2 regions of the Streptomyces sp. NPDC088817 genome follow, and region 1 is predicted to be linked to the other one. Evidence: riboswitches for the same ligand, from Rfam matches in the RefSeq annotation. Region 1 holds a riboswitch; the other holds the start of a gene.

Region 1 (3,398 bases):
CCAGGACGCGGACGCCGCGGCCACCGACGAGACCGAGGAGGCGGCGAAGTGACCGAGCTCGCCACGATGGAGTTCCACCCCCGGCCGCAGGCCGGCGAGGCCAGGCCGTGGGCGTTCCCCGCCCCCGAGCGCGGGACGCTGGACAACGGCCTGACGGTGCTCCGCTGTCACCGCCCCGGCCAGCAGGTCGTCGCCGTCGAGGTGCTCCTTGACGCACCCCTGGAGGCGGAGCCGGCCGGCCTGGACGGCGTGGCCACGATCATGGCGCGGGCCTTCTCCGAGGGCACCGACCAGCACTCCGCCGAGGAGTTCGCCGCCGATCTTGAGCGCGCGGGCGCCACCCTCGACGCGCACGCCGACCACCCCGGCGTACGGCTCAGCCTGGAGGTCCCGGCCTCCCGCCTGGCCAAGGGGCTCGGCCTGCTGTCCGACGCCCTCAGGGCCCCCGCGTTCGCCGACTCCGAGGTCGAGCGGCTGGTGCGCAACCGGCTCGACGAGATCCCGCACGAGCTGGCCAACCCGGCCCGCCGCGCCGCCAAGGAGCTGTCCAAGGAGCTCTTCCCGGCCGACTCGCGCATGTCGCGGCCGCGCCAGGGCACCGAGGAGACGGTGGAGGCCATCGACTCGGCGGCCGTCCGCGCCTTCTACGACCGGCACGTGCGCCCGTCCACGGCCACCGCCGTGGTCGTCGGCGACCTCACCGGCATCGACCTCGACGAGCTGCTGGGCCGGACCCTGGGCGCCTGGACCGGCGCGCCCGCCAAGCCGCGGCCCGTGCCGCCGGTGACCGCCGACGACACCGGCCGCGTCGTCATCGTGGACCGGCCCGGCGCCGTCCAGACGCAGCTTCTCATCGGCCGCATCGGCGCCGACCGGCACGCACGCGTGTGGCCCGCCCAGGTGCTCGGCACCTACTGCCTCGGCGGCACCCTCACCTCCCGCCTGGACCGCGTCCTGCGCGAGGAGAAGGGCTACACCTACGGCGTGCGGGCGTTCGGCCAGGTGATGCGCTCGGCCCCCGACGGGTCGGGCGCCGCGATGCTCGCCATCAGCGGCTCGGTCGACACCCCGAACACCGGCCCGGCCCTGGACGACCTGTTCACGGTGCTGCGCAAGCTCGCCGCCGAGGGCCTCACGGACGCCGAGCGGGACGTCGCCGTGCAGAACCTCGTCGGCGTGGCCCCGCTGAAGTACGAGACGGCCGCCGTCGTGGCGGGCACGCTGGCCGACCAGGTCGAGCAGCACCTGCCCGACGACTACCAGGCGACGCTCTATCAGCAGCTCGCCGCCACCGGCACGGTGGAGGCCACCGCGGCCGTCGTCAACGCCTTCCCGGTGGACCGTCTGGTGACGGTCCTCGTCGGTGACGCGGCGCAGATCAAGGAGCCCGTCGAGGCCCTGGGCGTCGGCCGGGTCACCGTCGTCGAGGCCGAGTAGCGGCACACACGCGCGTGGGGCCCTGGTGACCGAAGCGTCACCAGGGCCCCATGTTGTCCGGATGTTGCCCGAATTGAGGGAGAGATCGCCTGTCTGCCCTGTGGTATGCGCTACAAAACTTCTGATCCGTTTGGGAATTGAAAGCGGCCCCGCTTAGCGTCGGTCCGGCTGTTCGTCGGGCAGTGCGCCGCGTCCGCGGCACCGGACAGTCATCGCCGAGTCCCCGTACGGCGCGAGCCAGGGGAGCCGGGGACCCACCGTCCCTGGGGTGAATCGGACACCCGCGCGCGATGCGAGGGGGCCGTAGGAGACCTTCCTGCTCCGAACCCGTCAGCTAACCCGGTAGGCGACAGGGAAGGAAAGGACCCACGTCTCCATGGCGTTCACCCGCGCCGCCGGGAAGCACCGGCGGCCGAGCCGGATGCACCGCACCACCGCCCGCGCGGCGGGCGTCGCGGCCCTGGCCACCACCGGTGTCATCGGCACCCTCGCCGCCCCGGCCCTCGCGGCGGAGGCTCCCGCCCCCGAGGACACCGGCCTCACCCCGGTCGTCACCATCGGCGACAGCGTCGCCGAGAAGATCGACGCCCAGGCCGTCGCCCAGCACCGGGCCGCCGCGCGCAAGGAGGCCGAGAAGGCCGCGCGCAAGAAGGCCGCCGAGCAGGCGGCGAAGGAGCGCGAGACCAAGGCGCGCGCCGCCCGCGAGGCCGAGCGCAAGCGCCTCAACGCCTTCGTCGCGCCGATCTTCGACTCGTACGTGTCGACCGGCTACCGGACCGGCGGCTCCCTGTGGTCCTCCGGCACCCACACCGGCATCGACTTCCACGCCGCGAGCGGCACCGGCGTCCACGCGGTCGGCAGCGGCACCGTCGTCGACGCCGGCTGGGGCGGGGCGTACGGGAACCAGGTCGTGATCAGGATGGCCGACGGCATGTACACCCAGTACGGGCACCTGTCGTCCATCCAGGTCTCGGTGGGTCAGCAGGTCACCCCCGGCCAGCAGATCGGCGTGTCCGGCGCCACCGGCAACGTCACCGGACCGCACCTGCACTTCGAGGCCCGTACGACCCCGGACTACGGCTCCGACGTCGACCCCGTGGCCTACCTCCGCAAGCACGGCGTCGACGTCTGACCCGCCGCCCGGCGCACCGTCCGCCCGGCACTCCCGAGGCCCCGGCTCCCGAGCCGGGGCCTCCGGCGTTCCCCGGCGGTCTTGTGGCTGCCGCCGGGCATGCCGAAGCCGTGCCACCCGTCCGGGCGGCACGGCTTCGGCGCAAAACCGTTCCTGCCGGGTCAGACCGTCTCGGGAAGCTCCTCGAGTCCCTCGGCGACCAGCTTGGCCAGGCGGTCGAGCGCGGCCTCCGCGCCGTCGGCGTCGGAGGCCAGGACGACCTCCTCGCCGCCCTCGGCGCCGAGGCCGAGCACGGCCAGCATGGAGGCCGCGTTGACGGGCGTCCCGTCGGCCTTGGCGATCGTCACCGGGATGCCTGCGGCCGTGGCGGCCCGGACGAAGATGGAGGCGGGGCGGGCGTGGAGGCCCTCGGCCCAGCCGACGTTGACGCGGCGCTCAGCCATGTGTTGCTGCCCTTCGGGTGTCAGGGTTGTCTAGACCAGTTTTCCATACGTGAAACGAGCCCGGAGCGGCGGTGTGCGCCGCTCCGGGTGGCGTCGGACCGCGGCCTCGGTCCGATGTGTGTCCTCCACAGACTGCCGCGCGCCGCTGTGGGACGCGAGCCGTACGCTGGGGCCCATGCAGACCTCGCCGGACCGGCACGAGTACCCCGCGCACTGGGAGGCCGACGTGGTACTGCGCGACGGCGGCACCGCACGGATCCGCCCCATCACCGCCGATGACGCCGGCCGTCTGGTCAGCTTCTACGAACAGGTGTCGGACGAATCCAAGTATTACCGCTTCTTCGCGCCCTACCCACGGCTGTCCGCGAAGGACGTCCACCGCTTCA
Region 2 (3,398 bases), on a different contig from region 1:
GCGTCGTCGGTCAGGTCGGAGTCCAGCAGCTCGCACAGCGCGATGTCCTCGGGCAGCCCCAGCCGGGCCGACCGCTCGCGCAGCCGCAGCACCGGCAGCGTGGCGATGCCCTCGCGCAGATCGGTGCCGGGGGTCTTGCCCGACTCGCGCGAGTCGGAGGCGATGTCCAGGACGTCGTCCGCGAGCTGGAAGGCGACGCCCAGCCGCTCGCCGTACTGGGTCAGCACGTCCACGACGTTCTCGTCGGCGCCGGACATCATCGCGCCGAACCGGCACGACACCGCCACCAGCGATCCGGTCTTGCCGCCCAGCACGTCCAGGTAGTGGTCGACCGGGTCCCGGCCGTCCTGCGGGCCCGCCGTCTCCAGGATCTGACCGGTGACCAGCCGTTCGAACGCCAGGGCCTGTACCCGGACGGCCTCCGGGCCGAGGTCGGCGAGGATCTGCGAGGCACGGGCGAACAGGAAGTCGCCGGTCAGGACCGCGACCGAGTTGCCCCAGCGGGTGTTGGCGCTGGCCACCCCGCGGCGCACGGCGGCCTCGTCCATCACGTCGTCGTGGTACAGCGTGGCCAGATGGGTCAGCTCCACCACCACGGCCGACGGCACGACCCCCGGCGCGTACGGGTCACCGAACTGGGACGCGAGCATCACGAGCAGCGGCCGGAACCGCTTCCCGCCCGCCCTGACGAGGTGCTGCGCGGCCCCCGTGATGAACGGGACCTCGCTCTTGGTGGCTTCGAGCAGCCCTTCCTCGACAGCCGCCAATCCGGCCTGGACATCGGCTTCGAGAGCCTGGTCCCGCACGCTCAGCCCGAATGGCCCGACGACGGTCACGAGGGGTCTCCTGTCTGCTGGTGTCTGGTGGGATTTACACGGTTTGTCGATAGGTCGCTGCCCTCACTCAAGTCAGCGTATCCGGTCACGTTTCGATCACCGATATCGCCCACCTATACGGGCCAGGCCGCATCACCCGACGTGACCACGGTCACGCGTCCGCCACATGGCCCATCCCCGCTCACACCCGAAGTCCGATTCACCCCTATTGGGGTTTCAATTCTCTTTAGCGGTAATTGCGCTTCGGGTGCGCAAACCGTGAGTTGGGTCACTATGCCCTCTCTTCGCACCACCTCTCGCAGTCCTTCACATTCCCTTTACGGACAACGGAGTTGACCCTTGGCGGACGCAAAGGATCAAGTACCACATACACCCCCGACCAAGGTCAAATAGGGCGAGTGTGATTCCGCCACTTGTTCGGGACATGTGCTCTCGCATACGTTCCCGGCCATCGGGCGGACGCCGAATCCTGCCGCCGCCCGTAATCCCAACGACCGAATGAACCACGGCAGGAGCGGGGGACCCAGGTAAGCCGCCGGGCCGGGCTCGTACGTCCTACGTCGTACGCCGCACCGGAACGGCTCGGGGTGAAGCCGCGCCCTTCACGGCGCGGCCGGGCACCTCCCCGCCCGAACCCGACAGCTCACCTCGCAGGCGACGGAGAGGAATTCCCCCATGCCTGCAAACGGTCAGCGCCGCTCTTCCCGCACCGCCCGCCTCGTCCGCACCCTCGCCGCCACCGGCACGGGCGCAGCCGTCCTCGCCGTGCCGCTGCTCGGCGCGACGACGGCCTCCGCGGCGACCCCGGCCACCGTCCACACGGCCGCGAGCTTCGGCTACCCGAACAACCTCGACGGCTGGATCCGCGCCTCCCTGGCCGTCATGGCACAGAAGGGCATCCCGGGCTCCTACAACGGGATCCACCGCAACGTCATCCGCGAGTCCTCCGGCAACCCGCGCGCCATCAACCTCTGGGACTCCAACGCCAAGAAGGGCATACCCTCCAAGGGTCTGCTCCAGGTCATCGACCCGACCTTCCGGGCCTACCACGTGAACGGGACGTCCTGGGACATCTACGACCCGATCGCCAACATCACGGCCGCCTGCAACTACGCGGCCAAGCGGTACGGCTCCATCGACAACGTCCACGGCGCCTACTGACCGGACCGCGGCGGGCCCACACCGGCCGGTGCCCCGGCACTAGACAAACAGTCGTTCGAGGACGACGGCGATGCCGTCGTCCTCGTTCGACGTCGTGACCTCGTCGGCCACCGCCTTCAGCTCGGGGTGGGCGTTGGCCATGGCGACCCCCCGGGCGGCCCACTGGAACATCGGGATGTCGTTGGGCATGTCGCCGAAGGCGAGGGCGTGCTCACGGCCGAGGCCCAGGTGTTCGGCGGCGAGTGCCAGTCCGGTCGCCTTGGTGATGCCGCACGGCTGGAGCTCCACGGTCCCGGGTCCCGACATGGTGACCGTGGCGAGGGACCCCACCACACCGCGGGCCGCCGCCGCCAGCTCGTCGTCGGACAGCACCGGGTGACGCAGCAGCACCTTGCTGATGGGCGCGTGCCACAGGTCGTCGCGCCGTTCGACCCGTACGGCCGGCAGCGACGGGTGCGGCATGCGGTACCCCGGCTCGATGAGCGTGACCCCGTCGGCCCCGTCCTGGTCGACCGCGGCGTACACCTCCCCCACCTCGGCCTCGATCTTGCCGAGCGCGGTCTCGGCCAGCTCCCGGTCCAGGGTGACCGACCACAGCAGACGGTCGCCGCCGGCGTCGTAGAGCTGTGCGCCCTGACCGCACACCGCGAGTCCCGTGGTGCCGAGGACGCCGAGCAGTTCCCTTACTCTCGGCGCCGGCCGTCCGGTCACCACGAGGTGCCGGGCACCGGCGGCCGCCGCCTTCGCGAGCGCGGTGAGGGACCGTTCGGACACGGTGTCGTCGCCGCGCAGCAGCGTTCCGTCCAGGTCGGTGGCGATGAGGGTGTATGCGAGGGCGGCCATGATCAGAGAATACGGATGCCCCGGCCCGCCGACTCGACCGGAGCGTGCTTCTCGTTCGGACCGGTTCCTCCTCAACCGGTCGTGCCGCCGCGCCGGTTGGTCCGCCACAGCTGATAGAGGTGCCGGGCGCCCGGCCGCACGAAGCGCGCGAGCATCGTCACGAACGGCAGCGGATCGTCCCCCGCGAGCCAGGCCAGCTCCGTGCCGCTCGCCCTCGCCGGCGCGTGCGGTGTGGTGTAGCCGCTGCGGCGGTAGGCGAGGAGGGCGGGCAGGTCGATGTTCTCCACGACATACCGGTGTCCGGTGCGCTGCTCGCCCTCCGGGACGGGGCGCCCGGTCAGGTCGAGGTGCATGGCGCGGACGACGTCCACGCCCGAGCCGCTCTCGAAGAGCCGGAACTGCGCGCCCATGCGCGGATTGAAGTCGAGGAGCTTGTACTGCCCGTCGCGCCGGTCGAAACGCAGGTCGAGGTCGACGATGCCGGTGAAGCCGATCTGCTTGATGAACCGGGCGGCGAGGTCGGCGAGTTCCGGGTTGTCGACGACGTACGCGTTCGCC

What was found. Region 1 has a riboswitch for cyclic di-AMP ahead of ACIP4X_RS30535 (M23 family metallopeptidase). Riboswitches for the same ligand answer to the same signal wherever they lie in the genome.
Region 2: another riboswitch for cyclic di-AMP. It lies ahead of ACIP4X_RS10165 (transglycosylase SLT domain-containing protein); the one in region 1 lies ahead of ACIP4X_RS30535 (M23 family metallopeptidase).

What each region holds. Positions count from the first base shown of each region.
Region 1 is NZ_JBIVJN010000020.1:75,515-78,912, reverse strand. It holds gene ACIP4X_RS30545 (pitrilysin family protein) at 1-52, shown strand, start outside; gene ACIP4X_RS30540 (pitrilysin family protein) at 49-1,437, shown strand; cyclic di-AMP (ydaO/yuaA leader) riboswitch at 1,641-1,801, shown strand; gene ACIP4X_RS30535 (M23 family metallopeptidase) at 1,814-2,569, shown strand; gene ACIP4X_RS30530 (HPr family phosphocarrier protein) at 2,731-3,012, opposite strand; gene ACIP4X_RS30525 (GNAT family N-acetyltransferase) at 3,188-3,398, shown strand, end outside.
Region 2 is NZ_JBIVJN010000004.1:348,501-351,898, forward strand. It holds gene ACIP4X_RS10160 (polyprenyl synthetase family protein) at 1-836, opposite strand, end outside; cyclic di-AMP (ydaO/yuaA leader) riboswitch at 1,319-1,506, shown strand; gene ACIP4X_RS10165 (transglycosylase SLT domain-containing protein) at 1,512-1,997, shown strand; gene ACIP4X_RS10170 (HAD family hydrolase) at 2,037-2,840, opposite strand; gene ACIP4X_RS10175 (ATP-grasp domain-containing protein) at 2,912-3,398, opposite strand, start outside.